4 regions of the Pedobacter sp. KBW01 genome follow, and region 3 is predicted to be linked to each of the others. Evidence: riboswitches for the same ligand, from Rfam matches in the RefSeq annotation. Region 3 holds a riboswitch; each other region holds the start of a gene.
The links. A riboswitch is a leader RNA that binds a small molecule or an ion and turns the genes downstream of it on or off. The one in region 3 is predicted to bind S-adenosylmethionine.
Positions count from the first base shown of each region.

Region 1 (8,232 bases), on a different contig from region 3:
ACGCGATCCTACTCCATAAGTAGAAGTAACGAACGGATCGCCGAGGTTGTTCATCGGGTATTTTAAAAACTCAGCCAGTTCCTGGTAATCAAAATCCTTCGAAACCGGATAACCAAGAAATAAATCGGTTTGTCCTTTTACTTTTTCTATTAAAGCACTTAATACTTGTTGATCTTTTGCTGATAAATTGCCTGTTGCCATAATGAATTGGATATATGGGCAAAATTAGTAAAATCGAAATATAGTATCATTATTCTGTTTTAAATAAGAATATTATATTGATTTGTTGTTGTTTTTAGAAATTGTATTTTATGGTCCGTAAGTCAAATGCATCTTAGTGCAAATAAAATACGGCTATTGCATGTTGGCCAATGCCTGTTTAACCGCATTATCGGTTTGGTTTGAGGCTTTGTAGTAGCCCACATCTCCTAAGTAATAGCGGCAAAGTAGTGCTTTAAGGTCGTTTTGAATTACTGTTTTCGCATTGTACAGTTGAAAACGATCGATTGGAACATTTTTACGTTGAATAAAACCAATAAAATCTCTAAAATCATTATCGGTAATGGTAAAGATGTTAATATTCTGTTCTACAAAGTTTGCGCTATATCTGCTCGTTAATACATTAAATACATAATCAGAAAGTACTTTTTTGCTCACCAGGTTACTATAAAATTTATTGTATCCGGTAGTGTCCAGTTTTACGAAAACATCTGGTTGTATACCACCAATTGGCTTAATTTTTTTTACGGGCTGTGTATTTACGCCTTCTGCTTTCTCAATCGAATCCTGAAAAGAAGTGCGGTCGCCGGTTAATTCTCCATCCATCATGCGCTCATCCAGTTCGTGTTTGTAAGCATCATAACCTTTTTTGTAAGATTTTTGGATGCTGCGACCTGATGGTGTGTAATAGCGGGCAATGGTAAGATTTAGCGCAGAACCATCACCAAAAGCAAACTGTTCCTGTACCAGGCCTTTACCAAAAGAGCGACGGCCTACAATTATGCCCCTACCTAAGTCCTGAATCGCACCAGCTACAATTTCACTTGCGGAGGCCGTATTTTCGTTAATCAGCACCGCCAGCTTACCATTTTGAAAGGCACCGGTTCCGGTCGAAAAATAATCGGTACGTGGCTCATGCTTGCCCTGGGTATAAACAATAAGCTTATTTTCGGGCAAAAACTGATCGGCCAGGCCAGTAGCTGCAGTAAAATAGCCACCGCCGTTATCACGCAGGTCGAGGATCAGCTTTTTCATGCCTTTCGCTTTCAGGCTGTTGGCCGCTGAAGCAAAATCGTTATCGGTATTGGCACCAAACTTACTGATGCGTACGTAGCCTGTTTCGCTGTTAATCATATACGCCGCATCAATACTGCTAATATTTACCTTGCCACGGGTAACCATAATGCGGTTGCTTTGTGTTAAGCCCGGATGTAATAAAACCACGCTTAACCCAGTTCCTGCACGCCCTTTAAAGCGGCCAGTTAGCTGGTCTTTGGGTAAATTTCTTCCGCTAACTACAGCAGTATCAATGCTCAGGATTTTATCGCCCAATTTTATGCCCGCCTGGGATGCTGGTCCGTCTTTAACAACGCCCGTAACCATCATAGTGTCGTTAAGCATGTAATACTCTATGCCAACCCCCTCAAAGTTTCCCTCCAGGTTATCGCTCATATCCTGTGCATCGGTTGGCGGCAGGTAAACACTATGCGGATCTAACTGATGTAAAACACTATCAATAGGTAAATTTTGAAGCGAATCGGTATTGATATCATCAACGTAGTTGCCGTTAATGATGTGAAGAATTTCGTTTAATTTCTCGTCGCTGTTGCTGGCCAGCTGTGGACTTTTTTTAACGCCAAAGCCTTGATCTTTGATAAATTTTATGCCCAAAAACATACCTGCTATTAAGATTACAGAATAGCTTATAGCGATCAGTATATTATTACGGGTATTTTTTTTCATCAGCGTTACTGCAAATTTATGAAAATTAGCGGGTTGATATATTTTTTAACTGCATTTTCTTGTCTTTTGTTTATAATTTTTAACATAAATTAACCATAACAAAGGCTGAATTGAATTTTATGAGATATATTTTTGAATTTTTAAAGGTGTATTTAGAAAGAATTTACCGAATTTTATCAAAATTAAATTTATGAATAGAGTTACCGAGCAAGAATCTAACTACAGCCACATCGATAAGATGTCGGTGTTGGAAGTCTTGCAGGGCATTAATAACGAAGATAAGACTGTAGCTTTTGCTGTAGAAAAATCTTTGCCTCAGATCGAAAAATTAACTTCGGCAGTTGCCGAAAGAATGAAAAAAGGTGGTCGTCTTTTTTATATCGGAGCGGGTACCAGTGGGCGTTTAGGTGTGGTAGATGCATCAGAATGTCCGCCTACCTATGGTGTACCTTTTGATTGGGTTGTAGGCATTATTGCCGGTGGAGATACCGCTATCAGAAGGGCTGTAGAATTTGCAGAGGATGATGCTGAACAAGCCTGGGAAGATTTGCAGGAGTTTAATATTAACGAAAAAGACTGTCTGGTTGGCCTGGCTGCATCAGGTACTACTCCTTATGTTATTGGGGGCTTAAATACGGCACGTAAACATGGCGTTTTAACGGGTTGCATTGTTTGCAATACCGGCGGACCAATTGCTGCAGAATCTGACTTCCCTGTTGAAGTGGTGGTTGGCCCTGAGTTTATTACCGGTTCTACAAGGATGAAATCGGGAACGGCACAAAAACTGGTTTTAAATATGCTTAGTACTACGGTTATGGTACAGTTAGGGCGTGTGGTTGGTAATAAGATGGTTGATATGCAATTAACCAATCATAAGCTGGTAGATCGTGGGACACAAATGGTTGCTGATGAGCTGCACATTGGCTACGAAGAAGCTGCTGAGTTGCTGAACCGCTACGGAAGTGTACGTAAAGCTGTAGAAGCCGGACAACATTAACAAATGATTGAAGGATGGAATGACAGAATTGGAGATGGGCTTAAACATTCACTCATTCAAAATTCGTTCATTCAAAATTAAATTAATGACTGAAGGGTAGAATGATTGAATTGGAGATGGGCTAAGAACATTTACTTATTCAAAATTCGCGCATTCAATAATTAAAAACTATGCACGAGATTGAGCCTTATTACCAGTGGCGAGATGATTATATTTCGGCTGAAGATGAACGTTCACCGTTTTATAATACCGAATATTCTGAGCTTTACTTCGATAAGCAGATTTATAACTTTTTACTTCACCCACAATGGGATGAATTTGGATCGAGCACACTGTACATGAAGGTGCTGTATGCCGATTACGATCGCGGTTATGCCATAATAGAGTTTATCGGTGAATGGAACGATGCCATCAACAACGATATTATGTTGCTCAAACGGGATGTGGTAGAGTTGATGATGGATGAAGGCATTAATAAATTTATCCTCATCGGAGAAAATGTGCTCAATTTCCATGCTTCTGATGATAGCTATTACGAAGAGTGGTTTCAGGAGGTGGAAGATGGCTGGATTGTTGGTGTGAATTTTCAGGAACATGTAATTGCCGAGTTTCGCGATAACAACATCGATTATTACATTAACTTTGGCGGCGATTTCGATAATCTGCCTTGGCGTACATTAAAGCCACTGCAGTTCTTTAAAAAAGTTGAAGAATTGCTGACAAAAAGATTGAACTAAATGTTTATTTTTATATAATTTAACACGCAAAAAATTAAAATGGAACAACAAAATTATCAATATCAGGACAACAGTGTTTTTGTACAGGAAAAATCTGTGTCTAAAAAATTCTTCGCTAACGTTTTCTTATGGATGTTCGTTGCATTGAGTTTATCTACAGTAGCTGCTTATCTTTTCGGTACCAACGAGCAGTTAATGCAGTATCTTTTAAATATTAACCCTGCAACAGGCAAAGTTAGTATGTCTATATTTGGTTATATAGCCATGTTCGCTCCGCTAGGCCTGGTTTTATTAATGGGCTTTGGTTTAAGCCGGTTATCATTACCTGCTTTAATAGGCGTATTTATGCTTTACTCTGTATTAACCGGAATTAGCTTAAGCTTTATCTTGTTAACATATACTTCAGGTTCGGTAGTAAGCTGTTTTGCAGGTGCAGCCGGAATATTTGGAATTATGGCATTTATGGGGTATACAACCAATATCGATCTAAGCAAATTTGGTCCGATTCTGATGGTTGGGGTAATTGGTTTAGTAATTGCCAGTGTAATTAATATGTTTATTCAGAGCGAACAGTTCAGCTTGTTTATGGCTTTTATTGGCATTGCAATATTTACTGCATTAACAGCTTATGATGTGCAAAAGATTAAAAGAATTGGCGAAGGTATTGAGGCCAGCGGAGAACAGGTTCTCCAGATTGAATCTAAGAAAATGGCGATTGTAGCTGCGTTATCTTTATACCTGGATTTCTTAAACATCTTCCTGTTCTTACTACGCATTTTCGGAAGCAGAAAATAAACGGTTTAAACAGAACAATATTCTTAAGGCTGTGCAGTTTTGCATGGCCTTTGTAATTTTATTTGGCCACAAGGCGATAATTTTTGGAAATGATGCCGCTTTGTTGCATTTTTGTATGCTTATTAAGAAAGACGGAGGGATTAGACCCAACGAAGTCTTAGCAACCTGTGCCACACAAGGTGCTAAATTCTATTCTGCAAATAGCGGAAACAGATAAGTTTAGGATTACGATTCACGTACCAACTTTTTAGATAAGCCATTAATTTAGGAAACAAGTATGAAGTATTAAGACAATTTTGCCTTTACTTTTTGCTGCCACCTAATAAAAAGTGAGTTATCAATATTTCAACGCTTGATACTTGCTACTTGCTACAACAACAACAATGAGCATTAGAGAAGAATTAGAAAAACGTATTTTGGTGATTGATGGTGCAATGGGTACCATGATTCAGCGATATACCCTAACCGAAGAGGATTTTAGAGGGGAACGCTTTAAAGATCATCCCTGTGATGTAAAAGGCAATAACGATTTGCTTAACATTACACGCCCCGATATTATCAAAACCATACACCTCGAGTACATGGCTGCTGGTGCCGATATTATCGAAACCAATACCTTTAGTACACAGCGAATTTCGATGGCCGATTACCAAATGGAAGACCTTTCTTACGAAATGAGTTTTGAAGGAGCAAGGGTAGCCAAAGAAGCGGCCGACGAGTTTATGGCGGCTAATCCCGATCGCAAGTGTTTTGTTGCAGGTGCCATTGGCCCAACCAACCGTACCCTTTCTATGTCGCCGAATGTTAACGATCCTGGTTTTAGGGCGGTTTATTTTGATGAATTAGAAGCAGCTTATTACGAGCAGGTTCGTGGGTTGGTAGATGGTGGCTCGGATGTGTTGTTGATCGAAACCATTTTTGATACCCTAAATGCAAAAGTGGCTATTGTGGCCATTAAAAAATACGAAGAAGTAATTGGTCGTAAGCTCGAGATTATGATCTCGGGGACCATTACTGATGCTTCAGGAAGAACATTGTCGGGCCAAACGGCGGAGGCTTTCTTAAACTCGGTAATGCATGCCAAACCATTAAGTATCGGTTTTAACTGTGCATTGGGAGCTAAAGAAATGCGTCCGCATATCGAAGAGCTTGCCGCAAAAGCAGGTTGTTATGTTTCGGCTTATCCAAATGCAGGTTTACCCAACGAGTTTGGAGCTTATGATGAACAACCACACGAAACCGCTCACCTGGTTGATGATTTTATTGCATCAGGCTTTGTGAATATTGTTGGTGGTTGTTGCGGTACCACACCTGATCACATTGGTTGCATTGCTAAAAATGCCCGGAAAGCTGAGCCTAGAAAATTACCTGTGCTCGAACCTCATATGCGTTTAAGCGGACTTGAGCCTGTAACCATTACCCCAGAAAGTATTTTTGTAAATATAGGCGAAAGAACTAATATTACCGGATCGCCAAAATTCTCGAAACTGATTTTAGGTGGCGATTATGAAGCTGCTTTAGCAGTTGCATTACAGCAGGTAGAAGGTGGCGCGCAGGTTATTGACGTGAATATGGATGAGGGGATGCTTGATTCGGAAGCAGCCATGACCAAATTCCTGAACCTGATTGCTTCTGAACCTGATATTGCCAAACTACCCATTATGGTCGATTCATCAAAATGGTCCGTGATTGAGAATGGCTTAAAATGCCTGCAAGGCAAGGGGATTGTGAACTCTATTTCCTTGAAAGAAGGCGAAGATAAATTCCGCGAAAGTGCCCGTAAAATTATGCAGTATGGTGCTGCGGTTGTGGTAATGGCTTTTGATGAGCAAGGACAGGCCGATAATTACGAACGCAGAAAAGAAATTTGTAAAAGAAGTTACGATATTCTTGTAAACGAAATCGGTTTCCCGGCAGAAGATATTATTTTCGACCCGAATATTTTAACCGTGGCCACCGGCCTGGAGGAACACAACAATTACGCAGTCGATTTTATTAACGCCACCCGCTGGATCAAAGAAAATCTGCCTCATGCCAAGGTAAGCGGTGGGGTTTCGAATATTTCGTTCTCTTTCAGGGGTAACAATGTGGTTCGCGAAGCCATGCACTCTGCATTTCTTTATCACGCCATTCAGGCAGGTTTAGATATGGGGATCGTAAACGCCGGTATGTTGGAGGTTTATCAGGAAATTCCACCCGAATTATTGGAAAGGGTAGAAGATGTATTGTTAAACCGTAGGGAAGATGCCACTGAGCGTCTGGTAGAATATGCCGATACCGTAAAATCGAAAGGGAAAGAGATTGTTAAAGATGAGGAGTGGAGAAAAGGATCGGTTGAAGAAAGGTTATCACATTCATTGGTAAAAGGTATTGTAGAATATCTGGATGACGATGTAGAGGAGGCCCGCCAGAAATATGCCCGCCCGATTCAGGTAATTGAGGGGCCATTGATGGATGGGATGAATATTGTGGGAGATTTATTTGGTGCAGGTAAAATGTTCCTGCCTCAGGTAGTAAAATCGGCTAGGGTAATGAAAAAAGCCGTTGCATACCTCTTGCCTTTTATTGAGCAGGAAAAACTCGATAATCCCGATCAGGATCAGAATTCATCGGCAGGTAAGGTTTTAATGGCCACGGTAAAAGGCGATGTGCACGATATCGGAAAAAACATTGTGGGTGTGGTGCTGGCTTGTAACAACTTCGAAATTATAGATATGGGTGTGATGGTTCCTGCACAGGATATCATCAAAAAAGCCAAAGAAATAAATGCCGATATTATTGGTTTAAGTGGCTTAATCACCCCTTCCTTGGATGAAATGGTTCACTTTGCCAAAGAAATGGAGCGCGAAGGTTTTACTATACCTTTAATTATTGGTGGTGCAACTACCTCACGTATTCATGCTGCTGTAAAGGTGGCACCAAATTATTCGGGTCCGGCTATTCACGTATTGGATGCATCCAGAAGTGTTACGGTTTGCAGCACTTTGATGAATCCCGATACCAAGGATGAATATGTAGCCGGTATTAAAGCCGAATACGATAAAGCGCGTGAAGCACATTTAAACAAACGTTCGGATAAGCGCTTTAAAACACTGGAAGAAGCCCGAGAAAATAAATTTAAGATAGATTTCCAATCCAACCTACCTGTTCCTGAATTTATTGGAACGAAGGTTTTTGATAATTACCCATTAGAAGAACTGGTGCCTTATATCGACTGGACCCCGTTTTTCCATACCTGGGAACTTCGTGGCAGTTATCCCAAAATTTTTGACGATAAAAACGTTGGCGACGAAGCCAAAAAGCTTTTTGATGATGCACAAACTTTGTTAAAAAGAATCCTTGACGAGAAATTGCTAACGGCAAGAGGCGTAATCGGTTTCTGGCCAGCAAATGCAGATGGAGACGATATTCAGTTAACAGTTGGCAGTAATCAGCTGGTAAATAACTCCGAACTGAAAACTGAAAACTCCCAACTGGTAACCATACATACCCTCCGTCAGCAGGCCGAGAAAGTAGACGGACAACCTTATTATGCCTTGTCTGATTTTATTGCACCGAAAGAAAGCGGTATTCAGGATTATTTTGGTGGCTTCGCCGTAACAACGGGTATTGGTATTGATGAATTAGTAAACGAATTTGAAGCTAACCACGACGATTACAATAGCATTATGGCTAAAGCACTGGCCGATCGTTTAGCTGAAGCTTTTGCTGAGCGCATGCACGAGCGTGTACGTAAAGAGT
Region 1 covers NZ_QAJQ01000002.1:93,558-101,789, reverse strand. Annotated here, with positions in the region: gene DBR40_RS01545 (histidine decarboxylase) at 1-201, opposite strand, end outside; gene DBR40_RS01540 (S41 family peptidase) at 355-1,962, opposite strand; gene murQ (N-acetylmuramic acid 6-phosphate etherase) at 2,153-2,959, shown strand; gene DBR40_RS01530 (hypothetical protein) at 3,130-3,696, shown strand; gene DBR40_RS01525 (Bax inhibitor-1 family protein) at 3,736-4,491, shown strand; SAM riboswitch class I at 4,608-4,711, shown strand; gene metH (methionine synthase) at 4,875-8,232, shown strand, end outside.
Region 1: it holds a riboswitch for S-adenosylmethionine, as region 3 does, so the genes downstream of both, metH (methionine synthase) here and DBR40_RS13285 (O-acetylhomoserine aminocarboxypropyltransferase/cysteine synthase family protein) in region 3, are expected to answer to the same signal.

Region 2 (8,232 bases), on a different contig from region 3:
CATTGTTCCAAAATCCCCGAAAATCCGATGAGTATTTAACCTCGTTAGCCATTTGTACAGGAAATCCATAAAAAAGCCTATCGACAAATTGGTTATAGTTGTCAAGCTGGTATTCACAGTATTGCTCTGTCGACCAACCAAGCAGCATACACACATTTTCAATTAGGTTCAGGTCAAATTCCCTGCACTCTTCAATGTGTGTTTTACTTTCTTCTTTAACTTTTGTTATTGTACTCATATTGATTATTAGTTAGGGTTTTGACCATGATACAATGCTGCTTTTTCTTCGTCAATGGCCAGCATACCGCCGGGACATCTTCCGCTCACAATTAGCATCAGACCTTTTACATGTATAATTATTTCAGCTATCTTCTGGCATAGCGTCGCGGCTGCTGTATAAGGCTTTCCGCGCTCTTCATGTGCTAAGAATATGAAAAGGGTATTGGGGAAGTCTTTTAGCAACTTTCTAAGCGCACCGTTTTTAAGTTCGTCGGTATAGAAGGTTATGTTATCAATGACCACCACTAAAGGGGGATTTCTTTTGCCTAAAAGCACATAAAGTTCCTGAAGAGATATATATCCCTTAAAGTGAAAATTCTTGTTTGAAGGGTCTAGTTTAGCCCTTATTATGGCATCTTTGAAGCTGGCACTAATTCCCTGTTCAGCTGAAATGTATAATAGCTTTACACCCATTATCAGGCTGAAGTAAGCAGACAGCAAAAGCGTACCCCAAGTTTTACCGTTTTTATCCTTCCCATAAATCAACCATGCACCCGATTTTTCCGGGTTACCAAATATTTCATGGTAAAGCCCGGTAAAAGCGAATGTTTGATGCTTTTTGTCAAGGATGTTGCGTATGGTTAATGCTCTCGACATATTATTAAGCGGTTAGGATTAGTAAAGATTCAGCGCGGCGTAAACCTGAAATATTCCCGCTTTCATCCTGTTTGAGACAGGCTTTAACCACCTCGGTAATCTTTGTTTGCGGCACACTATTGCCCTGTAGAACATCGGTAATAAGCTTGCGATAGAATATTACTTTATCAGGTAAGTTATTCGGGGTGGCTTTGGTGAAATTGCTTGAAAAGCGGCTGAAGGTTTCGCGGAAACCGACTTTTTTGTTCCTTATGCCTTTTTCAAACAATGCTAACAAGCTATCAGCTCCAATCAAATACCATCCGCAAGCGTTTTCTGTAGCATTCCAAAATTCTTTGATTTCTAAAAACGCCTTATATTCAAGATCGCCAGCCTCATCAATGATTACCATCGGATTAGGTAGCATTTTAAGGTAATATTTGATGTTTGCCTTTACATCTGCATACCTTCCATCATGATCGATACCGATAGTTTTGGCAATAAGCCTAACAAACAGCTGCTTTGTTTTTGCCTGACTAGCATCTATATAAAAACAGTTTTTAAGCGTTTTGGCTAAATAACGGGCGGCAACCGTTTTACCAATCTCGCTATCGTCAATAAACATTCTTGATTTAGCATACTGCTGGCAAAAGGTAACATCCTCTTCGAGCAGCGTTAAAACATCTGTTCTAGTCGTTTTAAGCTTCTTTTCATTCAATGATAGCCCCAATTCCCTGCCAATGGCCAACCACTGCGTATCACGAATTAAATTAGCAGTTTCGCCATTTTTGAGGCGGCTAAATACTGCGCTGTTAAGCCCCCATTGTTTAGCGAAAGCTGCATCGGAGCCGGTAAAATTTTGGCGTTGTTCTAAAAGCTGTTTTAAAGCTTCTGTTTTAAATTCTTGTGTAATGTTCAACATAACTGTATGGTTTAAAATCTGTCTTTTAATGATTTGAGGCCGAATGACTGAAGTACGGGGGTTTCATCATCTTCAGGTTCATCAAAAACCTCAGGCATTTCGTAGTTTACTACTTCAACCTGCTTTTTGAGTCCGGGCATGATAAACGACTTCTTAGGCTTAGGTGTGTTGTCAATAATTGTGAGGGTGTCAATAGATTTTTTCTGTCTTCTGCCGTATGCTTCGATAGTGGCCACATAGGCGCTCATGATTTCGCGGTTCGCTAAATCTTCTGGGGTCTGTTCGATTCTAGCCCTTTGGTAACGTGGTTTTTCTATCGCTTCGCAAATAAGCTGGTTACCGATATACACATGTGCCTTAAGCACTTTACCTTCGTTATCATCCAGCCAATACACATCTACATCTTTGCCTTCAACATGTGTCATCAAACTGATAAGCTTATTACCTGTAGCAATACGGCCTTCATCTCCCAAAAGAAATAATGAGTTATTAAGCTGTATCATTCCAACGTTGCAGCTCGTAGGGGTTTTGTAACCGATGTGCGGAAGTATTGCGGCGTAATTTGTTGGCTGTAAATCTGGATTTTGTTTTTGGCAAAACACTTCCCAACGGCTCATGTGCGTGTGTACGCTGTGAGGCATGTTGTTCCATGTTTCTATATCTTCCAGACAGCCCTGTACAATGTCATTAAAAGAGAGTGTGGGTGCTGGTTGCGAACCAGGTTGATTACTTTCTGATAATGCATGAGGTCTTGCAAGCCATCCAATACGCTTTTTTTCGAGATTATAACGCAATGGCCTATAATAAGCTTCAATCCTTTTGGCACGTGCTTTATTGGCTTCAATACGCACATACTGGAACATCGCGCCTTCTTTAAGGAAGGTATTAACAAATGAGCTGTTCAAACTCATTTCCCCTTCAAGTTCAGCAGGAAGGTTGAAACCCCAATCAGCATAGTTTCTTACCATCTGGCGGTAAAACTCCATGATAATGCCCTCTTTGCTCTTCCCATAAACCCAGCAGGTGAAAGCTTCAGAACCTAAATCGATGCCGTTATAGAACCAGACACGGTTACCATCTGCCATTTTGAAAGGCGGTTGCCTATCATCTATTGAAATTATGCTACCTGCAAATTTCGCCTTCAATAAAGAGTGGTAAGGGCTAAACTGCTGCATGAATTTTTGACGGTCACCACTACGTTTGCCGTGCGTACCAATTTTATTGCTCCATTGTGCTATGTAATTGGTTACTGTTGTAGCACCAAGCTTTTTGAAGTCTGAAGGGTTGTATATTTCAGATGTTTCATTATTGATCACCTCCAAATAACCCATCAAAAAAGCCTCATACTGACGATGAACTTCTGTAGCAGTCGGTTTGGTTGGCTGTCCGGCAAAAAGATTGTTTAGTAGCTCAATGGTAATATCATCAACTTTACGACGGTTGGCATTTTTATGCCTTCCTGAAATAATGCCAGCATAACCAATGGTTTCAAAGTCCTTTAAAGTCTTTTTAAATTGCTTTTCACCTGGTGGCAAAGTGTGCCTAACTTTGTACTTTTTTTCTAGTATATCATTGAAGCTTTGTGCATCAGATAATAGGGTTTGAGCAATTCCCGCACCACTAAAATTACCTTTTGTCCTACGTTCGTTTTCCCTGGCACTTCTAAGCGAAATTATGGCCTTTAAAACGCTTGCATTGATGATATACCGCTCCTGAAATTCGGTATCAAGGTAAGTTCCGTCTTCAAATTTGAAATTTGTAAAGAATTTTACGGCTTCGCCATCAACTTTATAAAACTGGTCAAGTACATGGTTTAATTTCCGGGGATCACCGATGCCATCCTGAACAACTGGGGGCAAACTATCGAAAGAAATAAACATCTGACGGCCGTTACCGCCCAGCTGAACACGTTTAATACCGTACGCTTTGTTAGCATATCGGGTAATTTCGCTATAAAGGGTATTTTCCTTTTTGTACCAATTTGGCACAAGTTCATCTTTGGTTACTACCAAAATGTTATTCCATAATTGAGGCATTGTTATTCTCCTTTGAGGTTTAGAAGTTCTTTTAAAGAAGGGATGATGTTTGAGCCTTTGTATTTTCCGTTAACGGTGTCGCTCACCACCTTCCTGCTGAAGCCCAGCTTTTTTGCTAAGTGTGTAATTGAAATACCTGATTGTTTTACGGCTTCCCGTAAATAAAGATTTTCAGGATAATCTACTTTTGGTTTTGTTTGTTCCATGCTTGTTCACATATTTGTAAATACTTACACGAAGGTATAAGACTATTTTCTTATAACCAAATTTATTGTAAGATTTTTTTCATATGGTAGCACAAAGACTTAGTCAGTATATTGAAGATAAAGGCATTAGCCTTTATGCGTTTGAGAATAAATTAGCCGTTTCACGCGGCTCAATCTCAAAAGCTATTAAAGAAAATAAGAGTATCGGCTCTAATGTATTAGAAAATATTCTTAGCAAATTCATTGATATTAATCCTATTTGGCTTATGACAGGTAGGGGAAAAATGATTGCATCCGATATAAATGAATCTGTTGTAGAGCCTGAGCAGACTTTTTTATTAAAGACGGATAAAAAGAGAGAATTGCAACGAATACCGCTTTATGATACCAACGCTGCTGCGAGTGTGCTTCCTACATTTAATGGAAAGCACAATATTATAGACTACATAACTATCCCAAATATGCCTTCATGTGACGGGGCGTTACCAATTATTGGAGACAGTATGTACCCATTGCTTAAAAGTGGTGATATTGTGATGTATAAACTTATAAACGACCTTCAAGACGGTATTTATTGGGGCGAAATGTACTTAGTCTATATAAACGAGCATGGCGATGATATGACCCTAGTAAAGTACGTGCAGAAATCAGACAAAGGGGATGATTATATCAAATTGGTTTCTCAAAACCAACACCATGCACCTAAAGATATTAAGCTAAAGAAGGTTAAAGCAATGGCATTGATCAAAGCTAGTATAAGAATCAATAGCATGAGCTAACCGGCGCGCACACATATCTTTTTATAAATAACCAATTTTATTCAACCTTAATTAGCTAGTATTCAAGTATTTAAATACTTGACCATAAATATGCTGATTGCATTATAGGGGGGTGTTTGTTCGATTTATAAGCTTTTTTAGCCTATTTTTATACTTTTTACGGGTATTTACAATGCATTAAACTACATCGATTTGCACAACCAACTGCACAACCAACTGCATTACCAACCCAAAAAAGAGTAAAATTTTCTTATATTTCTAACTTTTTTTACAGTAAAATAGTCTTACCTATGGCCGCCATATTAAGAAATTTAAATTCTGGATAAACAGCTTTTAAATACCTTTTAAGCTATTTTTTCGTGATAAATGGTAGCAACTCCCTTTAAAATATCATCTTGCCTTTCCAAAATGGTAGTATTCTGGTAGTAAATGGTAGATTGGAAATTTGGAAATAAAATAATTACCAACCTATAAACCATAAAAAAAGCCTTTAGCGATATGCTAAAGGCCGTTTTTTCCTTTTTTTCCTTTTTGCCTTTTATAGAAGTCTGGTATTATGCCCTATACTAGTAGATGATTTATACAGAAGAAGGGAGAGGGAGCCTCGTCGATCTTCTAGCAACTTTTCAGCAATGAAATAAGTGCTTTACTCATTCGTCCGAAATTTTTCGGGGGAAAAATAAATTAACTAAGATATGAAAACACTTAAACTACAAAACTCCTGCTGTTGTAAATAGCATTTACAGCTTCAAACATGCTTTTCTTTTTTGATTAAGCGGCTGGTAATTTACCAGTCATGGAAATGGTATGTCTGCTCCACAGGGTTTTAAAACAGAATTACTAAACTAAAACCATAAACATGAACTTTAAAAACTATCTACCCACACTAAAAGGCCTCTCTTTGGGGCTATTGATCAGTAGTTCGGCCTTTTCGGCAACAGTTAAACCACCCGCAGCCTTTATTAAAGAAGGAATATGGCGCGGTGTATTTACGGTGAGCGAATCGGCTGTTCCATTTAATTTCGAATTTAAGGGCAAAGATCCTGAACACGCTGTTTTTACTTTGATAAATGGTACCCGTCGCGATGATTTCCATGTGCAGCGTCTTGGAAAGGATTCGATTTTCGTTAAAATGAATACTTACGATGCAGCCCTGGTGGCCAAAATAGAACCCAATGGTACATTAAGTGGTGAGTATCGGAGTTTGGTACCAGGTTTCAGGGGGAACTCTCTGCCATTTACGGCCGAGCCTGGTAAAACCTACCGCTTTGTAGAGCCCGGTAAAGATGTAAAACCTACTGCCGACCTATCGGGCAAATGGGAACTTAAATTATACAGTAAAGAAGCTGTTCCTGCATCAATTGCGGTGCTGAAACAAAACGGGAATAAGCTTACGGGCGTAATTATGACGGTTGTAGGCGATAGCCGTGAAATTGAAGGCACCATACAAGGAAATGAGTTCGCTTTATCGGGCTTTACCGGTCCAAGTCCTTTTATTATTAAAGGAAAAGTAAATGAAGATGGCACGCTATCAGGAGATCAGGGTTTTGGTATCTATAAAAACATCAAGTTCGATGCCACTAAAAACAACGATGCCAACCTGCCTGATCCCTATAAATTAACCTTTTTAAAAGAAGGCTATAAAAAACTCGATTTCACTTTTCCTGATCTTAAGGGTAAAGCCGTTTCGCTGAGCGACGATAAATACAAAGGCAAAGTGGTAATTGTAGAAATTGTGGGTACCTGGTGTCCGAACTGTACCGACCAGACTGTTTTTCTTTCGCCCTGGTTTAACAAAAACCAAAAACGCGGAGTAGAAGCCATTGCCATTGGTTTTGAACAAAAAGACAGTCTGGCCTATGCCCAGTACACGCTCGGAAAGCTGAGAGATAAATACAATATCAAATACGATATCCTATTCGGTGGGCTGGCCGATAAGAAACTGGTAGCACAGAAACTGCCCGCACTCAACAAATTTATTGCTTTCCCAACTACCATTATCATCGATAGAAAAGGAGAGGTACGCGAAATTTACACCGGCTACACCGGCACGGTAACAGGTAAATATTACGACGATTACGAGAAGAAATTTAATCGCGTACTAGACGAACTGATTGCTGAACCAGCACCAGAAACTGCTGCAGTAAACAAGAATGAATCGATAAAAGGAAAATAATCATTAAAAAACCAAAATAAAATGAGCGTACATAAAATTTTTAAAGGAGCAGTTTTGCTCAGTTCACTGTTTATTGGTGGACAGGTTTTGGCCGATGGTGTAAAACCGGTAGCTGTAGAAAAAACAATAAAAGAAGGGGTTTGGCGCGGTGTATTTAATGTAAGCGAAACCCAGGTGCCTTTTAACTTCGAATTTAAAGGCAAGGATTTCGAACATGCTACTTTTACCCTGTTAAATGGCACCCGTCGCGATGATTTCCACGTAAAACGCATTGCACCCGATTCGGTATTTATTAAAATGAATACTTACGATGCAGCCCTGGTAGCCAAAATAAATGATGATGGTACATTATCAGGCGAGTATCGCAGTTTGGTGCCGGGTTTCAGGGGCAATTCGCTTCCTTTTACTGCCGAGCATGGCAAAAAGTACCGCTTTGTTGAGCCGGGTAAAGATGTGGCACCGGCGGCCAATATATCGGGCAAATGGGAGCTTAAGTTCTATTCAAAAGAACAGGTGCCTGACAAGGTGGCGATACTAAAACAAAACGGAAACAAGCTAACCGGGGTAATTATGCAGGTAACCGGCGATAGCCGCGAACTGGAAGGTACTGTACAAGGTGATGAGTTTGTGCTTTCGGGCTTTACGGGCCCAAGTCCTAAAATTTACAAAGGTAAAATCAATCCTGATGGTACCATCAGCGGCGTAATTTCGGCCGGAATTTACGATAATACCAAATTTGATGGTGCAAAAGACGATAAAGCCGAATTGCCCGATCCCTACAAAATTACATTCTTAAAAGAAGGTTATAAAAAGCTCGATTTTACCTTCCCTGATCTTGCCGGGAAATCGGTTTCGCTAAGCGACGATAAGTACAAAGGTAAAGTGGTAATTGTAGAAATTGTGGGTACCTGGTGCCCGAACTGTACCGATCAAACGGTATTTCTTTCGCCATGGTTTAACAAAAACCAGAAAAGAGGAGTAGAGGCCATTGCCATTGGCTTTGAACAAAAAGACGACCTGGAGTACGCCAAATACACACTGGGCAAACTGCGCGATAAATACGATGTAAAATACGATATCCTTTTTGGTGGCCTGGCCGATAAAAAACTGGTATCGCAGAAATTGCCGGCACTCAATAAATTTATTGCTTTTCCAACTACCATTATCATCGACAGAAAAGGCGAAGTACGAGAAATTTATACGGGTTATACCGGCACCGTTACCGGAAAATACTATAAAGAATACGAGAAAAAATTTA
Region 2 covers NZ_QAJQ01000007.1:554,830-563,061, reverse strand. Annotated here, with positions in the region: gene DBR40_RS08865 (hypothetical protein) at 1-238, opposite strand, end outside; gene DBR40_RS08860 (hypothetical protein) at 247-876, opposite strand; gene DBR40_RS08855 (ATP-binding protein) at 881-1,777, opposite strand; gene DBR40_RS08850 (hypothetical protein) at 1,789-3,813, opposite strand; gene DBR40_RS08845 (helix-turn-helix domain-containing protein) at 3,816-4,019, opposite strand; gene DBR40_RS08840 (S24 family peptidase) at 4,103-4,798, shown strand; SAM riboswitch class I at 5,374-5,484, shown strand; gene DBR40_RS08835 (peroxiredoxin family protein) at 5,658-6,974, shown strand; gene DBR40_RS08830 (peroxiredoxin family protein) at 6,996-8,232, shown strand, end outside.
Region 2: it holds a riboswitch for S-adenosylmethionine, as region 3 does, so the genes downstream of both, DBR40_RS08835 (peroxiredoxin family protein) here and DBR40_RS13285 (O-acetylhomoserine aminocarboxypropyltransferase/cysteine synthase family protein) in region 3, are expected to answer to the same signal.

Region 3 (8,232 bases):
TTAAATTAGCTGCAAAATATTAAATTGCAATCTGATATTATTTCGATCAACCCCTATTATCATGAAACCCGAAACCCTTGCTATTCACGCATCTAATCTCGTTAACAGTGCTACAGGCGATGTTACTCCTCCCATTAATCTGTCTACAACTTTTTTTCGCGATGAGCATGGCGGGTACCCTGGAGGCCATATGTATAGCCGGGTAAGCAATCCAAACCGGTCTGCTTTAGAAAACACTTTAGCCAAATTAGAATACGGTGAAGATGCAGCTGCTTTCTCATCGGGCAATACTTCGGGTATGGCCTTGTTTCAGGCGTTAAAAGCAGGGAGCCATATTATTGCACCCGATGATATGTATTGGGGCTTTAAAAAACAATTACTTACCATTTTCGCCGATATACTTGAATTTGATTTCGTCGACCAAACAGACCTGGATCTGGTTAAAGCCTCTGTTAAGCCTAACACCAAACTCATTTGGTCTGAAACACCTTCCAATCCCTTGTTAAAAGTTACGGATATAAGTGCAATAACTAAAATTGCAAAGGCAGCCAATATAACTTTTGCCTGCGACAGTACTTTCGCCTCTCCTATTTTACAAAACCCGATTTTGCTCGGGGCTGATATTGTAATGCACAGCAGTACCAAATACCTGGGTGGCCACAGCGATGTATTAGGTGGCGTTTTGATTACAGCGAAAAAGGATGGACTGTGGGATAAAATTAAGAATGTGCAGCAAACCGGTGGTGCCGTTCCATCGCCTTTTGATTGCTATCTGTTAACGCGCAGTATTAAAACCCTGGCATACCGCATGAAAGGTCACTGCGAGAATGGTAAAAAAGTAGCTAAATATTTAAATCAGCACCCGAAGGTAGAAGCTGTTTTTTATCCGGGATTGGAAACGCATCCCCAACATGAAATTGCTAAAAGCCAAATGAAAGATTTTGGTGGTATGATGTCGTTCCTGGTAAAAGGTGGTGTAGAGGCAGCAAGTAAAGCGGTTAATAAAGTGCAGTTGTTTGCGCAGGCTACCAGCTTAGGCGGCGTTGAAAGTTTGATTGAACACCGCTACTCGATTGAAGGACCGGATAGTAAAACACCTAAAAACCTGTTGCGCATTTCGGTTGGGTTGGAACATGCAGATGATATTATTGCTGATTTGGAGCAGGCTTTAAACTAGCATTTAACCCTATAAGGTTTCTAAAACCTTATAGGGTTATCTATAGGACTTAAAAACTATTTCGGGTTACAAACCGTAGTTAATTTAAGCGAATAATTGGCTTCTAAAGGCTCATTGGTTTGCGCTAAACGTTGTGAACCCGTATTGGCCGGACAAGCAATATCGCCTGCGGCATCGTAAACCAATTTGTTGCCGTTGGCCAATAACTCTTTAGGTACATAAATCTGCACTTTAGTAATTGAATAGCCCGAAGGAAAATAGCGAACATAATAACCATCAGGATGTTTGGTCCAGATGCCGCTGGGCACATCGCTTCTTGGAGGTGCCATACCTGCTACAATTGCATATTTCTCCATATCAGCATAGGTGTAATTGCCTGATGCCACCAACTGCCTGATATTGTTTTCGGCTTCAAACACAGCTTTTAAGCCTGATGGCAACTGATCTTTAGCTTTCTCCATTACATCAAAAGGTAAAATGCCCAAAGCACCACCTTCTAACTGGGTAAGTTGCTTAGGTGTAAGTAACTTAATGGCAGTAAGTTTAACCTGGCCGCTGTAATCGGCAAATTTTGTGCGGGCAATAATGGTCCACAATAAAACCTGAATATCGTGCTGTTCTACTTCGGGGTGCTTTTCGGCACTCTTTAATATCGATACTACAATTTCTTCTTTGGGTCCTAAAACCGGAGCAAACATGTAGCCATCGCCTTTTGAAGGGGCAAAGGTTCCGGCTTTAAGGCAATAGCTTTTATTGGTCATTTCGTAAAAACCTTCGCAAAGCACATAACCGCCCTCCGGATTTTTAGGTAATAAATATAAAGGCTGAAATTTCTCCTTCGATTTAAAATCGGGCATCATCTCGCCTTCGCGATTCACATCTTCAAAACTGGTGGTAATGGCAGCAGGCTGTTTCAGGAATTTATCAACCCCTAAGGCTTTAGCACCCTGTGCTGTACCCACTTTTAGTAGTTTATCTTTTAAGCCACCAAACTGGGCATTAACGTTATTTAAGCAGGCAACAGTAAATAGTATTGCCAAACCATAGAATTTTACATTTTTCATGATGATTAGATTTAGATAGGTAACACAAACTTAAAGTTTTAACCATTAACTTTATATTAAAATATTTAAGGAGCCTTAATTATTTAAAATTAGCACCCTCATTCACAGTAGCTTGCTTTAAATTCAAAATTTTATTTTGTGGATTAAAATTAAATTCAGACATTTGGAATATTATTTGGCAATAAGCTAAGTAAAAGTCAATCTTCAGAGGTTGATTTATAAAGAAGTGGCGAGAGACTGGCTCCATGACCCACTGGCAACCCTCAGAAAGAGAAGGTGCCAATTCCTGACTGGCTAACACGGTGTTATCTGGTGATATAAATTTTAACTGATGAAAACATTAAATCTTCAATCGCTAAGCGAACCTGGTTCAAACCTTAAAAAAGTAGAAGATCTTTCTATGTCTTTTATGTGTTGCAATATGCAGGCGATTACTTGTATGTGCTGTTGCATACAGTAATTTAAAAATCTTCCCTTTTTGTGTTTTTCAAACTGGAAGGTCCCGCTAAAACGGGATACGCCCACACAGCTTTAACCTTTAGGTTAATCTGATCCCTACAGATTATTCAACATTTAAAAATTTAAGCATTAAAGATTATGTCAACTTCATATAAATTCGAAACTTTACAAATACACGCAGGTCAGGAAATCGATCCAACTACAGGCTCAAGGGCTGTTCCTATTTATCAAACCACTTCATACGGTTTTAAAAATGCTGAGCATGGAGCCAATTTATTTGCTTTAAAAGAGTTCGGTAATATCTATACCAGGATCATGAACCCAACCAGCGATGTTTTCGAAAAACGCATTGCAGCTTTAGAAGGTGGCGTAGCAGCATTAGCAGTAGCATCTGGTCAGGCAGCACAATTTATTGCCTTAAATAATATCCTGGAGGCTGGCGACAGCATTGTTTCTTCATCTCATGTTTACGGCGGTACTTATAATCAGTTTAAAGTAGCGTTTAAGCGTTTGGGTATTCATGTTGATTTTGCTAACCCGGATGTGCCAGAAGAATTTGAAGCTAAAATTACCGATAAAACAAAAGCTATTTATTTAGAGACTATCGGTAACCCGGCATTTAGTGTGCCCGATTTTGAAAAAATTGCGGCTATTGCCAAAAAATATGATCTTCCTTTAGTTGTTGATAATACTTTCGGTGCTGCAGGTTACCTGTTTAAACCATTAGAACATGGCGCTAACGTAGTGGTACAATCGGCTACCAAATGGATTGGCGGACATGGAACCAGCATTGGTGGTGTAATTGTTGATGGCGGAAATTATAACTGGGGAAATGGTAAGTTTCCACAATTTAGTCAACCATCAGAAGGCTACCATGGTTTGGTTTTTAGCGATGTTTTCGGTGTCGACGGTCCTTTTGGCAATATTCAGTTTATTATTCGTGCCCGTGTAGAAGGTTTAAGGGATTTAGGTCCGGCTATTGCGCCGTTCAACTCTTTCCTGTTATTGCAAGGTCTCGAAACTTTATCGCTTCGTGTACAACGCCATGTAGATAATGCTTTAGAATTGGCTACCTGGTTAGAAAATCACCCGGCAGTTAAAGAAGTGGCTTATCCTGGTTTGGCCAGCAGTAAATACAATAATTTGGCAAAGAAATATTTAAGCAATGGCTTTGGAGCAGTTTTATCTTTCGAGTTAAACGGCAGCAAAGAAAGAGCAACCCAATTAATCGATAATTTAAAACTGATTTCGCACCTCGCAAACGTGGGCGATGCCAAAACGCTGATTATCCAGCCATCGGCTACCACACACCAGCAATTAAGCGATAGCGAACAACTGGCTGCAGGTGTTAAACCGAACTCGCTTCGCGTATCAGTTGGTATCGAGCATATCGACGACATTAAGGCCGATTTTGAGCAGGCTTTTGCAGCAATTGGCTTATCAGTAAGTGCAGCCAGTTTACAAGCCTAATCCTTTTTTTATTACCATCAGCATTATTTTAGCATGAGCACAGCATCAACATATCAATATAACAAACAATTTAAGCTCGAAAGCGGAAAAAAAATCCGTAACCTGCAAATCGCTTATCAAACATATGGCAAATTAAACGCAAAGAAAGATAACGTAATATGGGTTTGCCATGCGCTTACTGCCAATGCCGATGTTTTTGAATGGTGGGAAGGTTTGTTTGGGCAAAACGCTTTATTCAATCCAAACGATCATTATATTATTTGTGCTAATGTTTTAGGCTCTAATTATGGTACAACCAATCCTTTAAGTACCAATCCGGTTAACAGCCTGCCTTATTACTTGTCGTTTCCGCAGTTTACCATCCGCGATTTTGTATCAGCACACCAGCTTTTAGCGGCGCATTTACAAATCGATACCATTAAACTATTAATTGGTGGCTCGTTAGGTGGACAACAAGCTGTTGAATGGAGCATTATTGAGCCGAATAAAATTGAGAACCTGATTTTAGTGGCTACTAATGCCGTGCATTCGCCCTGGGGAATTGCCTTTAACGAAAGTCAGCGACTAGCCATTACTACCGACCGTACTTTTTATGCCAATAAGCCTGATGGAGGCATTAAAGGTTTGAAAGCAGCCAGAAGCATTGCACTTTTAAGCTATCGTACTTACAATGCCTATGGCAGCACACAGGTAGAAAGTGTAAACGATAAAACTGATAATTTCAGGGCTTCGTCTTATCAGAATTATCAGGGAGAGAAATTAACCAATCGCTTTAACGCATACAGTTATTATTATTTAACCAAAGCAATGGATAGCCACAATGTTGGCCGCAACCGCAAAAGCATAGCTGATGCCTTAAAGCTGGTTAAAGCAAACACACTGGTAATTGGAATCGAAAACGACTTTTTATTCCCGATTTCAGAACAGAGATACCTGGCCGATCACATTACAGGTGCTGAATTTGCCACCATCCATTCTGAATATGGTCATGACGGGTTCTTAATCGAAACCAATACTTTAACCAATATTATCGGAACTTTTATTAAAGAGAGCCGCGATAAGAAAATAATCAAATTACAGCATACTGCATAGAAAGAGTAAAAGCAGAAAGACTTAAGCGTAAAGCTAAATAATAAAGACAAAAACAAATATAAGAACAATAGGATCGGTTAAAATCCGGTTATCTGTATAATCACAAAATAAAAATGAGTAAGAATTTAAAAATCGGTTTATTTGGTTTCGGAGTTGTAGGACAAGGTTTGCTGGACATTATCCAGAGCCAGAACCTGAATCTGGAAATCATTAAAATCGCGATAAAAGATCCAAAGAAGAAACGTACGCTCAATAAAGATTTGTTTACTACCGATCGTAACGAAATACTGAATAATACCGAAATCAATACAATTGTAGAATTGATTAACGATGCAGATGCTGCATACGAAATTGTAACTACCGCCTTAAAAAATGGCAAAAATGTAGTTTCGGCCAATAAAAAAATGATTGCTACCCACTTAAAAGAGCTGGTAGATTTACAGGCAGAACACGGTACTTCCCTATTGTATGAAGGTGCAGTGTGTGGTAGTATTCCAATTATCCGTAACTTGGAAGAATATTACGATAACGAATTGTTCCATGCATTAAGTGGCATTTTTAACGGATCGTCCAATTACATTCTGTCGAAAATATTTAACGAAAACCAGAGCTACGATTCGGCATTGAAAGAAGCTCAGGACTTAGGTTTTGCCGAAACCGATCCTATTTTGGATGTGGGAGGTTACGATCCGAAATATAAACTGGCTATTGCTACGGCCCATGCTTATGGTTTATTTGTAAACCCCGATATCATCCTGAACATTGGTATCCAAAACCTTTCGCAGTACGATATTAAATATGCACGCGAGAAAAATTTTAAAATCAAACTGGTACCAACAGCCCGTAAGGTAAATACCAAAGATGTGGTAACTTATGTTTTGCCTAAACTAGTAGCTAAGGATGATTTCTTGTATAATGTAGAAAACGAGTATAATGCTGTAGCAGTACAGGCTGCTTTTGCCGATAAACAGTTTTTCTATGGTAAAGGTGCAGGTGGCCATCCAACCGGTGCAGCTGTATTGTCGGATATTGCCGCATTACGCTACGATTACCGTTATGAGTATAAAAAGTACCACTCAGAAAACGGTGTAAAACATACTGAAGAAATTTTACTGGAAGTGTATTTACGCTACGCAGATGAAGATCTGATTACCTTACTGGAATTTGATAACATTAGCGAACGTTATGCTGCCGATAGTTATAAATATGTGGTTGGAACAGTTAAGCTGGAAAGCCTGATCAAGAACCGCGAATTGCTTTTAGATCAATCTGTTTTTGTGGCCTATACCGGCCGGCAGATTTACAAGCAGGAGCTGCTGAGTGAAAATGTTTTTGCCGAAGAACTGGCAGCCCTTTAAACTTAGAAACTGTTTAAATTTCTGTGAAATATCTAATGGGCGTTGTCTCCACCGCCCATTAGGATTCGCTAGAGGTGGGTGTCCTCACCCACCTGATAGACCTGTGAATTATTTATTCATTTTTAAACAGCTTCTTAATTTTTAAGGTTAATTTTTTTATTTGTTTTGTTGTTAAGCATAAAGGCCGGAGCGAGTCCGGCCTTTTGTGTTTTATTTTACTTTAACATACTTTTCAATAATCACCCGGTCCACCCCTTCTCCTTCTACCTTTTCTACGCCTTGTTGGGTTAAAGTATCTTTATTGATGCTGAGTTTGAAATTAAAAGTCTTTCCTTCCCAGTTTTTGTTTTTATAATATTCGAGGTGTTCGGTATAATTATCTTTATCCAGTACAAAAGTTCCGCCTCCGGCATCAAAATCAGCAGTATCTTTAGGGTTAACACTGTGTTTTAAAAATGCAAAATGGGTATTGTTAAACATTTTGATCATTTTCAGTTTACCGGTATAATCCGTTACCTCACTTTTGCCATGCTGCGAGGTAGTAGCCGAAACCAACTGCCAGGTGCCTTCAATATTCAGCGACTGATCTTTTTGTTTTTCTGCCGAACTATTGCAAGCCGCAAGTGAGAGCACAGCAAGGCCCATTAAATAATTTAATTTCATAAGTATTTATATTTGGTTAGTTTTTATTGTTATCCTCTGCCTGCCATCTTCATTAACTTATGCGCCAAATCTTTGCCTAAATAGCCGTCAATAATCCGGTGTACCAGATACAGAATCGGGGTCATTAAAATGGCTACAATAAATTTGTAGGTATAGCCCACTAAGCCTATGGCAAAAACCATTTTCCAGGTGTAGTGGTATTGTGGATTAAGGTAAAATGCAATAAAAATTACCACAAAGCTATCTACAAACTGAGAAATGAGTGTTGAACCCGTAGCCCTTAACCACAAGGCCCGCTCTCCCGTAATTTTCTTAATGCGGTGAAAAATGAGCACATCAACCATCTGGCCTATAATAAAGGCGGTTATTGAGCCGACAATAATCCACATGCCTTGCCCAAAAATACCCGCGAAGGCATTGTTCATGTTCAGGTCTTCCCCATTAATATTTTGATGCACCCAAAAATCGGCTGCGCTTAAATGCATAGATCCCCAAACCACGATAAAAGCAAAGGCTATTAAAATAGAAGTGAGAATAGATAAAAACCTTACCTGTTTTACCCCGAAATACTCGTTTATAATATCTGTCATGATGAAGATAATGGGCCAGGTTAGTACCCCTGCCGACATTACGAACGAAAGATGTGGCACACCTAATAGGTTGATGTCGAACTTCTTCATGCCAATGGTTTCTTCTACACTGAATAATTTAACACCAATAAACTCTGATAATATAGCATTGGCCACAAAAAAACTACCCAGAACAAGTAGTAAACGGCTTTCTTTCGTTTTAAAAGTCATAGGCAATAAATCTAAATATAATCTATCAAATTACAGCGCAGATTATGCTTTTTAACAGGAACCTTACGTTCAGTTCCGGGCTAATTTATTCATTTTAACCGCCAACTGTAATTTTTACAATCGCTCGACCCGCAAATTTAGGTTAGCAA
Region 3 covers NZ_QAJQ01000012.1:625-8,856, forward strand. Annotated here, with positions in the region: gene DBR40_RS13275 (trans-sulfuration enzyme family protein) at 62-1,177, shown strand; gene DBR40_RS13280 (hypothetical protein) at 1,234-2,241, opposite strand; SAM riboswitch class I at 2,455-2,565, shown strand; gene DBR40_RS13285 (O-acetylhomoserine aminocarboxypropyltransferase/cysteine synthase family protein) at 2,839-4,170, shown strand; gene metX (homoserine O-acetyltransferase family protein) at 4,204-5,262, shown strand; gene DBR40_RS13295 (homoserine dehydrogenase) at 5,376-6,620, shown strand; gene DBR40_RS13300 (hypothetical protein) at 6,831-7,283, opposite strand; gene DBR40_RS13305 (queuosine precursor transporter) at 7,313-8,083, opposite strand.

Region 4 (8,232 bases), on a different contig from region 3:
CCTGCAAGCTGATTACTGATGGCGAAAGGCAAATCGGTAACCTGGCTTACGAATGTGGTTTTAATAGTCTGTCTAATTTTAACCGGTTTTTTAAAGAAGCCAAAGGTGTAACCCCACGCGATTACAAAAAGATGGTGGCTACGGCTTAGTACTTTTAATTAACCAGGGAACAAAGCTTTAGATTGCATTTACTTTTTCAATAAAGCATCAATCTCGGTATTAAACTCTTTTTTAAATTCGTCGTAAAATTTGCCTGTAGCCGGACCATTAAAGCCGGTGTGTATTTGGGCAACATTTCCCTGTTTATCGATAATAATGGTAGTAGGGAAAGATACAAACGAATCTAATGCAGGTAAGGATTCGGCTACCACTTGTTTATCGGCTGTACCGGCAATAACCTGATCGTATTCGATACCAAAGCGCTCTCGGAAACGGCTCATTACTTTTTTAGCATATTCTGGTTCAGTAGAGCGTTCGTAATGTAAGGCAATAACCTCTACACCACGTTTCTTGTTTTCTTTATACCAAGGGGCAATAAAGGTAGCTTCATCTACACAATTGGGGCACCAGCTGCCAGTGATGGTTAAAACAACTACCTTGTTTTTGTATTTTTCATCTTTTAACGAAATCTTTTTTCCATTAACATCTGCGAAACTAAAATCGAGGGTTTTATAACCCGGTTTCAGGTAGGTGAGTTTGTAGGCATCGGGCAGGGCAGCGTTGTCATTCTTAACACCTGTAAAAGGCTGACTTCCTCTTGCACCTAAAATTTCACCGCTTAAAGTGCCATCGGACTGGAAAGTGCCTTTGTAGTAAGCAGGAGAGGAGCCAATAAAGCTTGATAACTGAAATTCGTTACCTTCTACCACGCCTTCCAGGTAGCGCGAATCGCCGGTTACACGTAAAAAAGTACCGGTAAGTTTGTTGCCTGTTTGCTTAAATAAACCTACTGTTTTTTCGTCCTTGCCATTTGGCGATTTGAAAACCACATCGTAGCTTCCGGAGTAATTGGCTGTTACAGGTTTACCGTCTGTTTCGAAACGGTAGTTTTTACGCTCGGCTACAATGGCCAAAGGTTTACCGGTCTGGCCTTGTTTTCTTAATGTGCCGGTAAGCTGATCGCCAGTTATGGCAAATGCCAGTTCGTTATCAAACTGATCGAGTTTGACAAAAAGCGAATCGGCAGTTTGTTTAACTAAACCGCCTTCAAAACTTTCTTCGGCATTGCGGAAATATAATTTCTGCTGACCATTTTTTTCGTTGATATCAAAGTTGAAAGGGATTTCCAATCCTTCTTTTACTTTGGCAACTCCGCGCCAGCTGCCGAGTGCTACAAAGGCATTAGACTTTTCTTTATGGGCTTTTACCCCTGTATGATTGGCCAATACGGTTTGATCTTGTGCAAAGGATATGGTAGTTGATATGGCCAAAACGGCTGTGAAAATTGATTTCAGATTCATTGGGATGTGTTTTAATCGACTAAATTGGTCGACAAATATACGGCTCGTATTTGGCAAGAAAAAATTTTCAGATAAAAATATATAAAAACTATAGAATTACTGGATTTAATTATACCTTTGCCCCAGTTATTTAAAAATGCTTATCAAGAAAGGCGGAGGGAATGGCCCTGTGAAACCTTAGCAACCATCTAAGTTTTAGAAATGGTGCTAATTCCATCCCGGATGAATCTGGGGTAGTTAAGTCAGCAGTTTGCGTTATCCTTATTAATATGGAGCACTTCTGACTTTTGGTTGAGGTGCTTTTTTTGTACCCGGGCTTTTTTGAAAGTAACTTATTTACTAATGATCATTTCCAGATGAAAAAAACAGACGTACTAAAATCTATTTATTTAAACCAAACGAGGTATTTCCGAATGCGTATGCCCTGTTAAGATGCATTCATTTTAACGGGCTTTTAAGCTAACCAATCCTTTCATTTTTTAAACAAAAAATACGGTTTATAGCCGTGGTGGAAAGGTATTGCCCAAATTATTGTCTCCATTAACTAATTATTACAACACAAGATGTTCAAAAAAATTAAATCAATAGCGTTTATTTTGCTGCTCTTTACGGCGCAGCAGTTACTTGCGCAAAATGTACCTGTTGCAGGTACGGTAAAATCGGCCGAGGGCGAAACCCTGCCGGGTGTTTCTGTTTTGATCAAAGAAACCAAACAAGCTACCACTACCGATGGTAAAGGGGTTTTTAGCATTAACGCACCCGAAAAAGCTACCCTTATATTCTCATACATTGGCTTTAAAACCCAGGAAATACCTGTTGTTAAAGGTAGTCCTATCGCTGTGGTATTGCAATCGAGCGATCAGTCGCTTGATGAGGTTGTAGTTACTGCTTTAGGTATATCGCGCCAAAAGAAATCGCTGGGTTATGCCGTTCAGGAATTAAAGGGGCAGGATTTGGCCGAAGCTAAAGAATCGAACCTGGTTAATGCCATGGCTGGTAAAATTGCCGGTGTAAGGGTAACCAATAGCCAGGGAAGTATGGGGTCGTCGCGCGTGGTAATCAGGGGTGAAACTTCCATTGCCGGTAACAACCAGCCACTGTTTGTGGTAGATGGAATTCCGGTTAATAACTCGCAGTTAAACTCGGCCGGTGCCCGGGATTATGCCAATACCATTTCGGATATCAATCCTGAAGATATTGAATCAATGAGTGTGCTTAAAGGCCCAAATGCAGCCGCATTGTACGGATCGCGGGCTGCAGCAGGCGTAATCCTCATCAAAACCAAAACCGGTAAATCGAAAAAAGGATTGGGAATTGCCGTTAACTCGAACGCGGTTTTAGAAAGCCTGCTTACCCTTCCGGTATATCAAAATGCTTTTGGACAAGGCTCTGAAGGTAAATTTAGCTATGTGGATGGTGCTGGTAAAGGTTTAAATGACGGGGTTGATGAGAGCTGGGGACCGAAACTGGATGGCAGACTAATTCCGCAGTTTTTCTCTAAAGGTGTAGCTGTTCCTTTTGAAGCGCATCCGGATAATGTTCGCGATTTTTTCCAAACCGGTTATTCCTTAAATAACGGTGTATCGATTGCAGATGCCGGAGAAAAATACGATTACAGGATCTCTTACAACAATTTAAAGCAGGTAGGTATTGTGCCTAATTCGGGACAGGGGAAAAATTCGTTTGTGCTGAATACCAGCCTTAAAATAACCCCGAAATTAACTTTAACGGCTAATGCCAATTACAGTAAACTTAATTCGGATAACTTACCGGGTACAGGTGGTTCGCGCTCTACGAGTACCATGTTGCAGTTTACCTGGTTTGGTCGTCAGGTTGATATTAACCAGTTGAAAAATTATTTGGATGAGAATGGAAAAACGTTTAACTGGAATAACAGCTATTACAGCAATCCATATTGGGTAGCTTACGAGAATACGGTATCGCAAAACAGGAACCGCATAATCGGGAGTTTAGCGTTGAATTATAAAATCATAGACGGGCTTGATTTAAATTTCAGATCAGGAACGGATTATTATAACGACAGGCGTAAAGTACGGATTGCTTATGGTACCAACGGAACACCATTTGGATCGTACACCGAAAGTGCTTTTACGGTAAACGAAAACAATACCGATGCAACCTTAAACTTTAACAAACAGCTAAACGATGATTTTAGCCTCGAATTGCTGGGTGGGGGGAATATCCGCAGGCAGTATATCGAACAAAACGACCAAAGTGCACCTAAACTGGCCATTGCTGGACTTTATACGCTTAAAAACTCACGCGATCCATTGGTATCATCAAATAACCTGTCACGTTTAAAATCGTATAGTGTGTATGCTTCAGGGCAACTTGGTTTCAGAAATTACCTTTTTGCCAACATTACTGCCCGTAACGATTGGTCGTCTACCTTGCCTGCTCAAAACAGGTCGTATTTTTACCCCTCGTTTAATGGAAGTTTTGTAGCTACCGAAGCTTTGGATATTAAAAGCGATGCCCTTAACTATTTAAAAATACGTGGTGGCTGGTCTAAAGTAGGTAAAGATGCAGATCCTTACCGTTTGATTAATACCTATGTTTTTAGCGCTCCGTTTTATGGAAATCCACAGCTGAATACAGGATCTATTGATCTTAATCCTAACCTGAAACCTGAAACCACCACATCAACCGAATTGGGTGTTGAGGCGGTATTCTTTAACAAAAGATTGCGTTTCGATTTAAGTGCTTACAATACCAATAGTTATAACCAGATTTTAGCGGCAGATGTGAGCCAGAGTACCGGTTTTAGTTCAAAATTGTTGAACGCCGGAAAAATCAACAATAAAGGTATAGAGGCGCAGTTGGGCATTACGCCAATTAAAAAGGCTTTTACCTGGGATATCGATCTAAACTTTGCCGCAAACAGGAGCAGGGTAATTGAGCTGGATGCCGAAAAATTATTAACCAATTATGTTGTAGCTTCTAACTCAGCACAGGTAATTGCTACTGTGGGTCAACCTTATGGATCGTTATTTGGTACCGCGTTTTTAAGAGATGGCAACGGCAATATTATTGTAAATGCAACCGGCGCTCCGGCTACCAACCCAACCAAGCAGGTATTGGGTAAATATACTCCGGATTGGATTGGTGGTGTGTACAACACCTTTAGCTATAAGGGCATTAGTTTAGGCGTGTTGGTTGATGCCAGCATTGGCGGCTCTATTTACAACGGTACATATGCTACAGGTACTTATACAGGCGTGTTAGCCTCAACTTTACCAGGCAGGGCTGCAGAGTATGGCGGTATTGCTTACTATTATCCGGGTAACGATAAAACCAAAGGAACTGTATGGTTAAACGGAGCAGCTCCGGCTGGTGAAACTGTTTACGATGACGGGGTTATTTTTGACGGGGTAACTGCTGATGGCAAACGCAACGAAAAAATATTACCTGCCCAGCAGTATTACAAATCGTTCAGGAATATCGATGAAGCCAATATTTTCAGTGCTTCTTATGTTAAACTCCGCGAAGTGAAACTAAGTTATAACCTGCCAACGAAATGGTTGCGCTCGCTAAGTTTACAGGGTGTTTCGGTATCGCTTGTTGGCCGTAACCTGTGGATTATTCACCGCAATACGGTTGATATTGATCCTGAAGTAGCTTTTAATACCGGCAATGGTCAGGGCTTAGAAAGTCTTTCTAACCCAAGTACCCGCAGTTATGGTATTAACCTGAATGTTAAATTTTAAATATTCCCATCATGAAAAATAAGAAACTCTATATATTCGCCATTTTGGCCCTTGCCTTTTCATCTTGCAAAAAAGAGCTCGATGAGGTGAACATTAACCCCAATGCTCCTGAAGTTGCGCAACCCGATTATTTACTTACGGGAACGACCAAAACCACTGTAGATACCTATTGGGGCGTAACCAATAACATGAATTCGAGCCTGCTTTTTGCGCAGCACTGGGCTAAAGTGCAATACACAGAAGAAGATCGTTTTATCTTTTCGAACAGCAGTTTTACCTCGCTATGGTCTACCGGTTATGCGCAAAGTATTGCAGGCTTTAATAAAATTATCGAACTGGGCGATGCGCAAGGCAACACCAATTATAAAGGTGTAGCATTGGTATTGAGGTCGTGGGTATTTTTATTGCTTACCGATGCTTATGGCGATATTCCATATTCGCAGGCCGGAAAAATAAAACAATTTGTTACACCTGTTTACGATAAACAGAAGGATGTATATTACGGTATTTTAAACGATTTGAAATCTGCTCAAGCAGCACTCGATCCTGCTTCGGGAAAAACCATTGCCGGTGATGTAATTTACGGCAATAATATTGCTTCGTGGAAAAAGTTTGCCAATGCACTGCGCCTCCGTATCGCTTTGCGTATTGCGGATAAAGATGCAACTAAGGCCAAACAGGTAATAGACGAAATACAGGCCGAAGGTGGTGCTTACATCAGCAGTAATGCAGAAAATGCAATACTAAAATATGATGTTTCGCCACAACAGAATCCGGTTGCAGCATCATTCGAAACTCGTAACGATTACCGGATCAGTAAAACCATTGTAGATAAACTTTTTTCGCTTAGCGATCCAAGATTATCGGTATATGCGAGTAGAACCGAAAATACTACGCCCCAAACCTATGTAGGCATTCCAAATGGTTCTACCAACTCCGAAGCCAGTGCTATTGGTTTAGCTAATTCATCTAAACCAGGTACTTATTTTCTGGATGCCAAAGCGCCAGCTGTAATTTTTAGCTATGCCGAATTGCTTTTCGATCGCGCTGAGGCGGCTGCACGTGGTTTCACAACAGAAAATGCTGAGGATTTATATAAGCAGGCTATCCGGGCATCGTTTGCACAGTATAATATCAGCGGAACCGCAGTTGATAGTTACATCAGTCAGACCGCTGTAGTTTATGATGCCGCAAACTTTAAGAAATCAATCGGTGAGCAGAAATGGATTGCATTATTTGGGCAAGGACTGGAAGCCTGGGCAGAGCAGCGTAGACTGGATTATCCGCAGTTAACGGCTTCGGTAAATACGGTGTTAAATGGTAAAATCCCTGTGCGTTTTATTTATCCGGGTACTGAGCAATCGCTAAACGGACAGAATTATAAAAATGCTGTTAGCAGTCAGGGAGCCGATTTATTAACAACAAAACTCTGGTTTGATGCTTTTTAAAACTTAAAACCTCACTGGTGTTTGACCAATGGTTTACAAAGAAAAAGCGCTCCGATTTTAAATCGGAGCGCTTTTTTTGTTGCTAAATTTTACAGAAACAGGTATCTCGATTGATCTGCCTGTTTATTGTTAATGGGTATTCATCTGGCAAAATCTTCGGCAGCATTACTCAGCTTTGATTTCAAATCCTGTGTATAATTTTTTGCCTTATCAGCCCATTGCGGTGCTTTATCCATTAATTCGTCTACTATCGATTGGCCCGTAATTGGGTCCTTCTTCGTGATATATTTTACGCCTGCGTAAACCGCGGCACCAATAATTGCTGTTTTTAAAATTCCCATGTCGTTTTTTTTGTTTTTTAGTTAAACATTTTGAGGTAGTTAAAAGTTTTAGACGGCTTTAGCTTCTTGTTGTTACAGTCTTTGGAGTTTGCATCACAAAACATTAAAACGAAAAAAGTCAGAATTTATTGAATAAGGATGATCTCGTCCCCCTTTGAAGGGGGCAGGGGGATGAGATTTTGTATTTCAGAGCGCGATTAAAGATTACGGTGTAACAGGGGAGATGCTGAAACGAGTTCAGCATGACGGTTAGGGGGAGGGGGATGAGTTTGATAATTTCCAAATTCTACTGTCCGGTTGAGTATACCTACTTACCATTTCATGCCTTAATATGCCTAGTCTGGCCATTTTGCACCTTGGCAGGAGGGTTTTTTGAGATAGTTTTGAGCAACAAAAAACACAGAAACATGAAAATAACGAAAATTTTATGGTTGGCTAATTTCTTCATTGTCATTACCCTTTCCATTACGGCCTTTGCGTCAATGTATAAAACCCCGGGAAAAGATACTCCCGTTAAAACGTCCGGAAAAGGTTTTGCTGTAGTCGAATTGTTTACTTCGGAAGGTTGCTCGAGCTGCCCGCCTGCCGATGAACTTTTAGCCAGGCTGGAAAAAGAATCAGCCGGAAAAGATTTGTTTGTGCTCGCTTATCATGTCGATTATTTTGATCGCTTAGGTTGGAAAGACACTTTCGGGAATCCGGAATATTCGAAAAGGCAGGCGCAGTATGGGCAGTGGTTAGGCTTGCCACAAATTTATACCCCACAGGTAATTGTTAACGGTGCAAACGAATTTATCGGTTCGGAAGAAGCCAGCATTCGCAATGCCATTTCGACCCAGCTGGGTACCAAAGCAAGCGCAGAGGTTAAGCTTCAATGGCACCAAACTGATCAGGACTTTAAAGTACATTATCAGGCTTCGGGCGAAACAAAGGGCAGTAAACTGTTAATTGTTGTTGTACAAAAAGCTGCCAGTACCCAAGTAGCCAGAGGTGAAAACGAAGGCAGAACCCTGTCGCATGTGCAGATTGTACGGAAGTTGCAAAGCGAAAAGATCAGTGCTGAGGGAATCGGAGCCGTTTCGGTTTCATTGCCCAAGGGCTACAACGAAAAAGACTGGGAAATTATTGGTTTGCTGCAAAACCAAAACACCGGTAAGCTCATCGCCGCTACCAAAGCGACCCAATTTGAACAAAAAAACAATGCCAGCTTACATCATTAAACCTTTACAGCCATGGAAAATACAATCAAAAAAGG
Region 4 covers NZ_QAJQ01000010.1:151,516-159,747, forward strand. Annotated here, with positions in the region: gene DBR40_RS11270 (AraC family transcriptional regulator) at 1-149, shown strand, start outside; gene DBR40_RS11275 (peroxiredoxin family protein) at 189-1,460, opposite strand; SAM riboswitch class I at 1,598-1,704, shown strand; gene DBR40_RS11280 (SusC/RagA family TonB-linked outer membrane protein) at 2,024-5,188, shown strand; gene DBR40_RS11285 (SusD/RagB family nutrient-binding outer membrane lipoprotein) at 5,200-6,636, shown strand; gene DBR40_RS11290 (YtxH domain-containing protein) at 6,777-6,977, opposite strand; gene DBR40_RS11295 (DUF1223 domain-containing protein) at 7,385-8,197, shown strand; gene DBR40_RS26685 (hypothetical protein) at 8,210-8,232, shown strand, end outside.
Region 4: it holds a riboswitch for S-adenosylmethionine, as region 3 does, so the genes downstream of both, DBR40_RS11280 (SusC/RagA family TonB-linked outer membrane protein) here and DBR40_RS13285 (O-acetylhomoserine aminocarboxypropyltransferase/cysteine synthase family protein) in region 3, are expected to answer to the same signal.